DNA from 3 places in the Salinicoccus jeotgali genome. Region 2 is predicted to be linked to each of the others. Evidence: riboswitches for the same ligand, from Rfam matches in the RefSeq annotation. Region 2 holds a riboswitch; each other region holds the start of a gene.

What was found. Region 2 has a riboswitch for thiamine pyrophosphate ahead of ACZ43I_RS03290 (YkoF family thiamine/hydroxymethylpyrimidine-binding protein). Riboswitches for the same ligand answer to the same signal wherever they lie in the genome.
Region 1: it holds a riboswitch for thiamine pyrophosphate, as region 2 does, so the genes downstream of both, tenA (thiaminase II) here and ACZ43I_RS03290 (YkoF family thiamine/hydroxymethylpyrimidine-binding protein) in region 2, are expected to answer to the same signal.
Region 3: it holds a riboswitch for thiamine pyrophosphate, as region 2 does, so the genes downstream of both, ACZ43I_RS10605 (3-oxoacyl-ACP reductase) here and ACZ43I_RS03290 (YkoF family thiamine/hydroxymethylpyrimidine-binding protein) in region 2, are expected to answer to the same signal.

What each region holds. Positions count from the first base shown of each region.
Region 1 is NZ_AP043830.1:79,597-83,810, forward strand. Features, by position in the region: gene thiM (hydroxyethylthiazole kinase) at 1-301, opposite strand, end outside; gene thiD (bifunctional hydroxymethylpyrimidine kinase/phosphomethylpyrimidine kinase) at 305-1,099, opposite strand; gene tenA (thiaminase II) at 1,092-1,778, opposite strand; TPP riboswitch at 1,849-1,948, opposite strand; gene ACZ43I_RS00360 (metal ABC transporter solute-binding protein, Zn/Mn family) at 2,127-3,074, opposite strand; gene ACZ43I_RS00365 (metal ABC transporter permease) at 3,112-3,957, opposite strand; gene ACZ43I_RS00370 (metal ABC transporter ATP-binding protein) at 3,954-4,214, opposite strand, start outside.
Region 2 is NZ_AP043830.1:643,082-647,295, reverse strand. Features, by position in the region: gene ACZ43I_RS03305 (protein adenylyltransferase SelO) at 1-560, opposite strand, end outside; gene ACZ43I_RS03300 (hypothetical protein) at 718-1,164, opposite strand; gene ACZ43I_RS03295 (SDR family NAD(P)-dependent oxidoreductase) at 1,214-1,951, opposite strand; TPP riboswitch at 2,107-2,205, shown strand; gene ACZ43I_RS03290 (YkoF family thiamine/hydroxymethylpyrimidine-binding protein) at 2,267-2,845, shown strand; gene ACZ43I_RS03285 (VOC family protein) at 2,883-3,314, opposite strand; gene ACZ43I_RS03280 (DUF7916 family protein) at 3,506-4,214, shown strand, end outside.
Region 3 is NZ_AP043830.1:2,053,200-2,057,413, forward strand. Features, by position in the region: gene ACZ43I_RS10595 (DUF3991 and TOPRIM domain-containing protein) at 1-595, opposite strand, end outside; gene ACZ43I_RS10600 (IS30 family transposase) at 719-1,678, shown strand; TPP riboswitch at 1,900-2,002, shown strand; gene ACZ43I_RS10605 (3-oxoacyl-ACP reductase) at 2,105-2,854, shown strand; gene ACZ43I_RS10610 (NtaA/DmoA family FMN-dependent monooxygenase) at 2,866-4,167, shown strand.

The DNA of each region.
Region 1 (4,214 bases), 560 kb from region 2:
TCTCGACTCTGAAGCGTGAAGCACCAAATCCGACTGGATCAAATACAATCGGCACATCATTCCTGTTTGCTTCCTTCATCATCTCATCCATGACCTGTAGTTTGGATTGATCTGCAGTACCGATGTTGATGAGGAGTGCAGAAGCGGATTTCATCAGATCTGAAGCTTCTGCGACTTCCCCGCCTACAAGTGGCGAAGCGCCAATCGCAAGGAGCCCATTAGCCGTGAAGTTTTTGACGACATCATTTGTGATGCAGACAACAAGCGGGTTCATCTCTCTGAGTCTATTTACATTATCCATGAATTACTCTCCTTTATAGCTGAAATGGCTGACCGGTCCATTACCTTTTCCGATATTTGGGTTATGTCTGATTGCCGAAGTGATATAGCGCTTAGCGGTACGGAAACTTTCTTCGATTGATTTCCCCTTGGCCACCTCTGCTGTCATCACTGCTGAAAATGTGCATCCTGTGCCATGTGTGTTGGTTGTATCGATACGCGTTTCACTGAGTTCTATTGCGTTGTCTGCAGTAAATAAATAGTCTGTGGGGCCTGAATCCAGATGTCCGCCTGTTATTACAACGCTCTGCACCCCGATGTCATTCAGGAAAATATCGGCAGCTTTCTTGATATCCCCCTCACTACTGATTTGTTGGCCACTGATCTTCTCTGCTTCATGTATGTTTGGTGTAACGGTCAAAGCAAGGGGTAAAAGCTGTGTTCTGAGAAATTCAGCAGCATCTCCATCTATGAGTGGATCACCGCTTGTGGCAATCATGACCGGATCGATGATATAGGGGACTTGGTGGCGTTCAACACACTCTTTTATGACTGCCATCATCTCTTCGTTGGCAATCATGCCGCTTTTCATGGCGTCTGGTACTTCGTCGGAAAAGATGCTGTCCAATTGCTCCTGTAGAAACTGTCCCGGGATATTATGGACATCTTGGACGCCTATGGTATTTTGTGCGGTCAGGGCGGTGATTGCAGCCATTCCAAACACCTCTTGTGAATGGAAGGTTTTGATATCAGCCAAAACACCAGCGCCGCCAGTCGGATCGGTCCCTGCAACAGTCAACGCAATGGGCATTCTAGACATTCATATCCACCCCCGCCCAGTGTTCTCTTGTCATCGCCATATTGAAGAACCGCCTTTCATGCTCTGCACTCTCTCTGAAATTTTTGCGCAGCAGGCCTATTTCATCATCATTCATATTCTCCGCTTCTTTGTCGATGGCGTTGAACATCACATCAGCCGTCTCATCGATATTGCTACTGTAGAATTCGAACCATCCCCGGTATTGGTGGTTTTCCTGGAATACGTTTTGCGCCATCGCCTTTTCCGCCAACTTTTGATAGATGTAGGGGCACGGTGCCATGGCACTTAATGTGAATGCGATATTTTCCTTAGCATAGGCGTTATAGTACATATGTTTAATATAATGATCGGCAGAAGGATACCATTCTCCATCCTTTATGATTTCTGCATATGGCTTTCCTACAGCTCTTGCCAAAACTTCATGTGCCTCGACCTCTCCCCCAAGTATGAAACGCATCTCTTCGAGAAGATATTCCATCATGTCCTTGGAAGTGGTCTTCGAGATCAGCATGGCATAAATATTTGCGAATTCTTCAAGATATAATGCATCTGCCTGAAGATAGTGGATGAGTGAAGCGTGATCAATATCTTCATTTATGAGCCCCTGGATGAAATCATCCCCGTATATTTCGTCAATAAACTGCTCTGCATCCTGCTTCAATTGTGTACTTAACATCATAATCCTCCTATTTAGAATGATAAAAACCCATTTCCAGCGTAGGAAATGGGTTTAGTATGAAGACAGGATATGTCCGACCATCCCACATTCCTTACGCTGGCATTATCCAGATCAAGTCAAAGGGATCGGTCTGTGACCGTCTCAGCTAAAAAGCACCCCTAGTGGTGTTGCGTATTCAGTTGATTATCATGTTAGCCGACTCATTCCTCAAAGTCAAATATGGATATGAGTCATCAGACTGTCAATGTGTTTCAATGATTTCCCGGGAAATTTGACGACATCAATGATAGATAGAACATCGAGGGTCATCAACCATTAAAAAAAGATATGGCCACACGGCCATATCTTTTACTCGGCGCTCAACTCGTCATGGATCAGATTGATGTTGTAATTCAGATACTTGATATAGGTGTCCACTTCTTCTCCCGGTTTTCCAATTTCATCGGAATAGATGGGTTTTTTGGAAAAAGGAACGCCCGTCTGATCGGAGACGGTCTCCATCGGACGCGGATCGACGTTCGATTCGATGAAGAGTACAGGCACGTCATTTTCTTCAATGAATGAAACAAGTGAATTTATCTGGTTGGGTGAACCGGTATCTTCAGTATCAATTGCCCATATATACCCTTCCTTCAAACCGTAATCACTGGCAAGATATTGGAAGGCGCGTTCACTTGTAACAAGTACCCGACCTTCTTTCGGAATGTCATCTATCTTCTGTTGGTACTCCCCTTCTACATCTTTCAATCGTTTAAGATATTCGTCAGCCCGCTTCTCGTAGTTTTCTTTTCTTTCCGGGTCTTTTTCAATGAAAGCGTCACGCATATCCTCTGCCATCTTTATCCCCACTTTAGGACTGATGAAAGCATGCGGGTTGATTTCTTCTGCTTGGGTCTCTTCATCAGTGATGTACATCGGTTCGATGCGGTCTGATAGGGAGTAGACATCGTCTAGGTCCTGATTGACGGAATCGATCATTTTAAAGAACCAACCATTTCCACCACCCTCAAGGTTCAAGCCATTATAGAAAAGAATATCCGCGTCAGTGGCCTTTTTCATGTCTTTAGGAAGTGGTTCGTATTCATGGGGATCCGTGCCGGTCGGTACGAGGTTATGAATGTCGACATCCTCGCCTCCAATCTCACGGGCGAGATCCTCTAGAATCGTAAAGGATGTGACCACTTTCAATTTATCATCCTCATTCGCTTCACCCGCAGCACTGCTTTCATTTGAACAAGCATTCAACACTAGTACGACCATCAACAGGCCGATCAGATAAGTAATCTTATTCTTCATGTTTAATCTCTCCTAAAAATTTATAATGGCTCATCAATTATGATTTTTTCATCTTGCGAAGCTTTGGCCACAGTACGCCTTGCCTTGGAGAAAAAATCAGCACCAATACAAAGAGGATGGCAGAAGCAATCGCTATGATAGGGCCGGACGGCAGATCATGCATGTAGCTGTAATAGATGCCGACCACTGCAGCGCTGGCTCCAAAAATTGAAGATAATACGATCATGATGGATAGGCGGTTCGTCAGCAGATAGGCGGTCGAGGCCGGCGTAATCAGCAGGGAGACTACCAGTATCACCCCGACTGTCTGCAGGGAGGCGACTGCAACAAGTGTCAGCAGTACCATCAGACCATAGTGGATGAAACGGGTGTTCAAGCCATAAACCCGTGCCATCGTCTCATCGAATGTTGCAATGAGAAGTTCTTTATAGAAGACCACGATAATGATGATGACCAGAAGGCTGACCCCTGCAGTGATCCACATATCAGAAGTCCTGACGTGGAGGACGTTACCGAACAGTATCTGCGTCAAATCTGTTGCACTCTGCGCTTTTGTAATCAGTATGATCCCTAGAGCCAAAGCAGTTGAGAACACTATTCCGATTGAAGCGTCTGTCTTGATTCTACTGTTTTGGCTGATGCCACCTATACCCACAGCAGCGATCACTCCTGCTACTACAGCACCATAGAAATACGAAATACCCAACATGTAAGAAATGGCGATGCCAGGCAGTACTGCATGCGAAATGGCATCCCCCATCAACGACATTCCGCGCAGTACGATGAAACTGCCGATTACACCGGATATGATGCCGACCATTATTGAAGTGATCAAGGCTTTCTGGAGGTAATCATAGAACAATAGGTCATTCAAAAAACTCATGATAGTTTACCTCCCATGTTCTCTAAAACAGCTAATGGCGCATTAAAAGTTTTCTCCATCAGATCTGGGGTGAACACTTCAGCAACCGGCCCTGCAGCAACCAGACCGCCATTCACTAAGATCAAGTCATCAAAATAATCTTCTACTTTGGTCAGGTCATGGTGGATGACGAATAGCGTTTTTCCCTGATCCCTCAATTCCTTCAGAATTTTGATGATGACTTCCTCACTGTGGATGTCGATTCCAACAAATGGTTC
Region 2 (4,214 bases):
GCATATTCGAAAGTTCCAACACGGATATGACTCGATGCCACACGGGTCAATACTGCACCCGGGAACATCTTGCCGCGGCTCACCGCTTCCCCTGTCGTAATAAGTGCCATGGCACGGGTCGACGGTATTCCAAGCCCATGCATCGCTTCGCTGATCATGTACTCCCGAAGCATCGGCCCGAGTGGCGCACGCCCATCCCCCATGCGGGAAAACGGCGTACGTCCGGAACCTTTCAGCTGAATGTCCATCCGTGCGCCTGATGGTGTCACCTGCTCACCGAGCAGTACTGCACGGCCATCCCCGAGCATCGTAAAACTGCCGAACTGATGCCCCGCGTAAGCCTGTGCTATCGGTTTACTGCCTTCTGGCACCTCATTCCCCGAGAGGACATCAGTTGCTTCCATCTGAAGGTTTGCCGCATCCAGACCCAATTCCCCCGCCAATTTCCAGTTGAAGAGGACCATTTCCGGAAACTCTGCACTCTCCGGTTGTGTTTCTCTATAGAAGACTCCCGGGAGTTCTGTATAAGTGTGTTCCAATTGCCATCCGCTTTCAGTCATAATATTCGCCCCTTTTACGTGGTATTCTGTCTACCCATTTTATCAGAGTTGGTACAGCATTAATAACTATGGGTATATCTGCTTTCTGCTGATAGTTGATTTTTAATGTATGAAAACAAAATGCCATGACTTTTGTGGTCATGGCATTTTTGACATCCTACGTATAATTTCTCTTTATTTTTTTATTCCAAGCTTTTGAAAATACTTCATTTCTATCATTCCATGCCGTTAATTCATTCAAAAGATAATAATAGTCCTGGTCGGCAGTCATGACGCTTCTGGTAGTCAATTCAGTGTCGATATCATCATCCTTGACGATGACCTTCCAATCACACTCCACCTTGGCAGAAAGCGGATCGCCTTCTTTTATCGTATAGACGTTCCTATTTTCGGTGCCGTAGGTGATATTCAGGTTTGTAAGTGTCCGGAGACCTTCATCTGAATATTCTTCGAGCACCCATGTGTCTTCAGTCAATTTCTTTATGACATCACGTGTCCTTGAGCCTTCCCGGAGGACTTTTTTATCGATAGGGGCTGCTGTTTCTGCCTGCACATGCTTCAAGGTCACTTCCGAGTAGTCATTTATGACTGGGGTTCCAAGCACGGAAGCATCGAAGTCGACAGTCAGTACAGGTGCCTTGCCCCCTATAAACCTACTGGGCGGTGTAACCGCCATCTACAAGGAGGGTTGTGCCGGTCGTAAAGTCATTCTCCGCCAGGAATACCACTGCATGTGCAATCTCTTCAGGCTTGCCGAGCCTACCGATTGGGTGCTTATCGACGAGAGCATCATAAAACTCTCCCAATGCGTCCTTATTCACCATGTTGGAATCAACATAGCCCGGAGCTACTGCACTGACGCGGATGTTATCCTTGGCATATTGTAATGCGACGGATTTCGTCATTAAGTTTATTGCGCCCTTGGAAGCGTTATATGCAAATGCTGTCGGTTCGCCTACACTGCCGAGAATGGATGCGGTATTGATGATTGCGCCGCCTCCAGCCTTCTGCATTTCAGGAATGGCATGCTTCGAACCGTAGAATACGCTATCTTGATTGACTCTGATCACTTTATGGTAATCTTCGTAGGAAAGCTTGTGCGTCTCGCCCTGGACACCGATTCCGGCGTTGTTGAACATGATATCCAGATGTCCAAACTTTTCCACGGCGAGAGCAACGACTTTTTTAATATCCTCTTCCACTGATACGTCGGTCATCTGAAACACAACGTCACCATGGCTTTTCAACTTTTCTTCTGCTTTCCTGCCCGCTTCCTCATCGTAGTCTGCAATTACGACTTTTACCCCTTTTTCCAAGAACGCTTGTGCTGTGGCGAGTCCAATACCGGAGCCGCCTCCTGTAATGATTGCTACTTTGTCCTTAAGATCCAAAGTGCATCCTCCTTTTAATGACCGTATCCGTTCACGATACAGGTACCCAATTATCTCAATTTTCAAACTTTATAACGCAATTTATTTTTAATCATCTCAAGCTATCACTTGTAGTCGATTGATGATCACATGTATGATAAAGATGAAACTGCATACCGATGCACTGGGGGCGCTATATAAAGCTGAGACGGATTACCGGACCCCTACGACCCGATCTGGATAACACCAGCGTGGGGAAGTGCAGCTGATATACCTTCATGCTGCATTCCTATCGGACTGCAGTTTTTTATATCAATATTCAGGAGGTATGGCATTATGGGAAATGAATACGGTTCAAAACAGCCGGTAGGCTGTCAATTCAATTTGAGTGTGATGAGCGACGACTTTGTGGATGTCATCCTATCAGCTTTGGAGGAAACTGAAACTGCTGAAGTCATGATGGTGACGGATGACGTATCATCGTCGGTGCATGGCCCTATATCCGAAGTTTTTGCTGTTGTGGAGTCGATCTACTTAAACGCCGCACAGACTGGCAAGCACGTGGCGATGAGCGGTACATTTTCGGTTGGATGTCCCGAAACCCACGAGGAGAATGATCTCGAAACACCGACTGGTTCGACGGCGCCGCGTAGAGGTGTGGCGCAACAGGCCGGATGCAAATTCGCGCTCTATCCGCTGGGGACTGAGGACTATATGGAGATTATCCAATCCCGAATCAATGCAGCAGCGAAAGAAGGTGTGAAAGTGAGTGCCAGCCATGGTGCCACAAGACTGGATGGGGACGTCCACGATATCTTCAATGCCTTGGAATCGGCGTTTTTGAAAGTACAGGAAGCGGCAGGACATACCGCCATGACCTTCACCCTCTCATCAAACAGTCCTTCCAACCGCTGATTGAATACGGCCCGCCTCTTTGAGGCGGGCCGTATTTCTATATGATCAGCATATCGTCCTCATCAAAATCCCAATCAGAACCATAGGCGACTTCCCAGTAATAGCCGTCCGGATCTTTGAAATATCCGCTGTAGCCACCCCATGAGGTTGGACTCGCTTCCTTGGTGACGATGCCACCTGATTTTTTGGCCCTCTCCAGTATATGATCGACCTCCGCTTCAGATTTCGCATTAAATGCCAAGGTGATGCCGTTGAAGCCATGTGTCACATCCATTGCCTCCGCCCCGGTCTCCCTGGCAAGCGTGTCGAGCGGATATAATGCCAGTTTCGATCCCTTCATCCTGAAGAAGATGATTTCTATCTCATCCTCATCACCCATTATGATCGACTCCAACCCAAGTTTCCGGTAAAAGGCGACAGCAGCTGAAATATCTTTGACGCCAAGTGTAATCAGATTGATTCTGTCCATGGCCATTCCCCTTTTCAGATAAGGTAGTATAGAAGATGTAGTTTTACATTGTAAATATACCATATATATTTGGTGCTGACAGAATATGGTGCAAAATATATTCTGAGCGCACCCTCCCCGCCATCCGCTTCAAACTGGTCAGCGGGGATATTTTTATATAGAATGAGGGCAAAGAAGGGAGACGATCCATTATGAAACGATTACTGGACTGTAATGCATCTGATTTCAAAGGCATGTCCGGCCGGGATCTGAAACAATCCATCCAGGCAAGTGAAGGCCGGGTGATGCTCGCAGAGACGATGGCCACAGTGCCCCCACTCTATCCGGACATCACCAATGCAGAACTGGCCGCTTCATTCGGAGCGGACATGCTGCTGTTCAACCTGCTGGATGTCTTCGAACCGAAAGTAGAAGGACTGGAGCCTTCTGCCGACTTGGAGTTGATGCAGGAAATTAAACAGCTTACAGGACGGCCGATCGGACTCAACCTTGAGCCGGTCGATCTCGATGCCGAGGAGATTGAAGCGCTCGACACCATCAACCGCGGACGCATCGCATCCAAGGAAGCACTAACGGCTGTAAAGACCCTTGGTTTCGACTTCATCTGCCTTACCGGCAATCCAAAAACGGGTGTCTCAAATGATGAGATCGCCCTAGCCATAGCGCGTGCCCGGGAGATATTCGGTGAAGATATATTGATCATCGCCGGCAAAATGCATGGAGCTGGTGTAGCAAATGAAACAGGCAGTACAATCATCACCAATGAAACCCTCAACACTTTCATCCGTGCAGGCGCCGATGTCATTCTGATGCCGGCACCCGGCACGGTGCCCGGGATCACCGTAGAAGACGCCCAGCAATATACCACCCATATCCATTCACAAGGTGCACTTGTTATGT
Region 3 (4,214 bases), 870 kb from region 2:
GCTTTTCATCCGAATTTTTGACGACTTGTTTAAACCGTTTATCAGGTTGAGTGCCTTGCTTATCCATGCCGACGACTTCTTTATTTTTCGCCCACAAAAATACGACATTGTTATTGTGATCTTGCTGTATGAGTTTTTTATCAATGAGTGTATCTACTAAGTCTTCATTGATGCCTCGTTGATTAACGAGGTAATCTTTTGCGACGGAAGTGTCTTCCGACAGCTCATCTGGCCGAAAGACAAAGGGTTCTTGTTCTTTATCGACATTGACTTCTGCGGTTTTGTACTCATCATTTAAAGTGAGTTCTTTAATGGCACTTCTAAAGCTATAATCATGAACACTTCTTAAATAATTGATCGGATTCCCTTTTAAATCTTGTGAGTTCCAGAAGAATGAGTTATTTTGCTTATCAATCACAAAACTGTCATGTTCAGCGAGTTTTGCGTACTTATCAGATACGTGGATGACGACATCGCCCTGCTTTTCAATCACATCAATGAGATCTGCTTTTTGAGCTTGAGTGACCAGTTCCTTTGGTATCGGTTTTCTTTCTTTAAACAGTTGCTGTATCTCTTTTTGAGAGTATTCTTTCATAGTCCTTCTCTCCTCTTTTTTAAGGATCGCCGATTGTAAAATTAAGCTAGACACATAAAGAAAGCCACTCGTGATACACTCAAAATGTATTTCCGACCAAAGAAATCATAGGAGTGATCACGAATGACCTACACCCATCTTAGCACGGATGAACTTGTAATTATAGAATCTTATTTCCATCAGAATGTCTCTGTATCAAAGATTTCAGAACAGATTGGCCGAGCACGTCAGACCGTCCACAATGTGGTCACTTTCCTGAAAGACGGTCACACCGCATTGGATTTCTATAAGCGCTACAAGGCAAACAAGCAGCGTTGCGGTCGAAAACAGACGGTGCTGTCGAATGATCAACGCGCATATGTGGCAGAAAAGGTCGCGCAAGGATGGACGCCGGATGTGATTGTCGGTCGCCGTGAACAGCCGATCAACTGCTCCAGCCGCACATTGTACCGCATGTTCAAGCGCAAAGACTTTGATGTTTCCACCTTGACGATGAAAGGAAAGCGAAAACCCAACGGCCATAAGGAACGCCGTGGGAGACAGGCTTTCAGACGGAAACTCTCTGACAGAAAGACGGACTACCCAGCATTCAAAGAAGAATTTGGACATCTGGAAGGCGATACCATTGTCGGCATCCATCATAAAAGTGCCGTTGTGACACTTGTAGAACGGCTGTCGAAAGTGATCATTACCCTCAAGCCCGAGGGCCGGACTGCAAAGGATATTGAAACAGTCATCAACGCATGGTTCCATCAGATCCCCAGAAATGTGTTCAAATCCATTACTTTCGACTGTGGTAAGGAATTCTCAAATTGGCAGTCAATGAGCAACCGAAATGATATTGATATTTACTTTGCCGACCCGGGCACGCCTTCCCAAAGAGGATTGAATGAACATTCCAATGGACTGCTTCGGAAAGACGGCCTGCCCAAGCATATGGATTTCAACACAGTGGATCAGAGGATGGTTGCTTCAGTAGCCTCCAAGAGAAACCACATACCCAGAAAGTTTTTGAACTACCAGACACCGCTGGAAGCATTTATGAGTTACATGAATGTAGGCAGGCTGTCTAGCTTATTTTGACAAACGAAGAAATGAAAAATAACATATACAGGGGCCATTTCCATCAATGAACGACCCCTATATAATAGTAGAAACACGTTCAATATACTGCCGGACCTCATTAGAATTTTTTTGATTCACTTGGATGAGAAGTCCTGCTCAGCTTATTCAATAAATTTCAAAGTATTCACTATTTACTTGACGTATCTCTTAGAAGTACTACAATGATATTAAATAGAATAAATTTGCACTAGGGGCGTTTTTGTAAACTGAGATGAGGATAACCTCAAACCCTTTGAACCTGATCTAGTTAAAACTAGCGTAGGAAAGTGTTACTTCGATACAGCTAAATATCTATGCCTTTATAGGTGTATATAATTCGCTCTCGATACGTAACCTTCTTACGAAGGTTGCGTATTTTTTTTCTAAAATAGAGGAGGTATTTACTTGGCAAGGACAGTTTTAGTAACAGGAAGTGGCAGAGGTCTTGGTAGATGCATCGTAAAAAAATTGAGTGAAAAAGGCTTTAATGTCATCATTAACTACAATCGCAGCAAATCAGAAGCAGAAGCGTTGCAAAAGCAAATCGGACCCCAAGCAATTTCTATTCAGGCAGACGTTACAAATAGGAAAGAAGTTGAACAGTTAGTTAAAAAAGGGACTGAACATTTTGGGCAGATTGATGTTGTAGTAAACAACGCACTCGTAAACTTCAAGTTTGACCCAACTACTCAAAAAGCATTTAAAGATTTAACCTACAAAGATTATGAACAACAACTAGACGGCACGTTAAAAGCCGCGTTCAACGTATCACAAAGTGCCCTCCCCCAATTCCTAGAGCGAAAAGAGGGTGCAATCATTAGCATCGGAACGAATCTATATCAAAACCCTGTGGTACCATATCACGAATATACAACAGCAAAAGCTGCTTTAATTGGGTTCACCAGAAATGTTGCAGCAGAGCTTGGTCAGCACGGCATCCGAGCAAATATCGTTTCGGGCGGATTATTGAAGACAACAGATGCAAGTGCAGCCACAACACCTGAAGTATTTGATTTAATCGCACAATCCACACCATTGAGGAAAGTCACATCCCCTCAAGATGTTGCGAATATGGTGGTTTATCTTTGTTCCGAAGCAGCAGATGGTATTACGGGGCAGAACATCACGGTGGATGGCGGCCTTACTATGAACTAGGGGGATATATTATGATTAATCCGAAACAGTTAAATATAGGAGTTTTATTGTATGGTGTAGGACATCATCAGGCAGCATGGATGACAGCAGATTCGAGCATAGATGAATTTACGACAATTGGATACTATGAAAATTTGGCGAAGATTGCTGAACGTGGAAAATTCGATGCGGTATTTTTCGCAGATGCACAAGCCTTCCCTGCTTATAGTGCTACGGAATTGCCAACGAGTTATTTTGATCCAATAGTTGTATTAACTGCCATGAGTAATGTCACAGCTAACGTTGGACTTGTTTCAACTATTTCGGGAACGTTTAATAACCCGTTTACTTCAGCAAGGCAGTTACTCACACTGCAGCATATAACAAAAGGACGTGTGGGCTGGAACCTGGTGACATCAATGTCCGATTACGAAGCACAAAATCACAGTATGCTGGAATTACCGGAAAGAGCAGTGCGTTATAAGAAAGCAGATGAATTTGCAGAAGTCATGGATAAATTATTTGAATCGTGGTCCATTGATGACTATAGTCCAGACAGAGCGAACAATAAAATCACCAAAAACGATAACATTCAACCGTTCAACCATAATGGAGATTACTTCCAAGTAAAGGGGCCATTAACCCTGCCTTTAGGAAAGGAAGGAAAACCGGTTGCGATGCAAGCAGGGGCATCAATAGAAGGCGTGGCACTTGCTGCGAAATATGCCGATGCAGTCTACTCAGTTGCTTGGAACTTAAGACAAGCAAAAGCCTATCGTGAGAAATTAGATCGGGCAATAAGAGAAAGTCATCGGCCAGACTGCTCAATCAAAGTGTTTCCAGGTCTAGTGACTTATGTGGGTAAGACAAAAGAAGAAGCACAAGAAAAGAAAGCGAAATTAGACGATTTACTGCCAATTGATACTGCGCTGAAGCAACTCGAATTCTTTGTTCAGCAAGACACAAAATCGTGGAAACTCGATGAAAAAGTCCCTGCATTGCCCCCAATCGAAGAATTCACAGGCCCAGTCGGGCGTTATCAAACTGTGTTAGAAATCATAGAAGACAGAAATCCGACAGTCCGTGAACTACTCGGTTACCTAAACGCTGGAGGCGGACACTTGACACTTATTGGTACGCCTGAAGAAATTGTCGATGAAATCGAAAAATGGATGAAGGCAGGTGTCGCAGATGGTTTCAACTTGATGCCGCCAACACTCCCAGGCAGTCTGGAAGATTTTGTTGAATTCATCATTCCAGAAATGCAAAAGCGCAAAATTTTTAGAAGAAATTACAATGGAGAAAACTTAAGAGAAATGCTATCATTATATTAATATTTCAATTTTTATTTTGAAGTACCGAAAATTTTCAACTTTCCAGG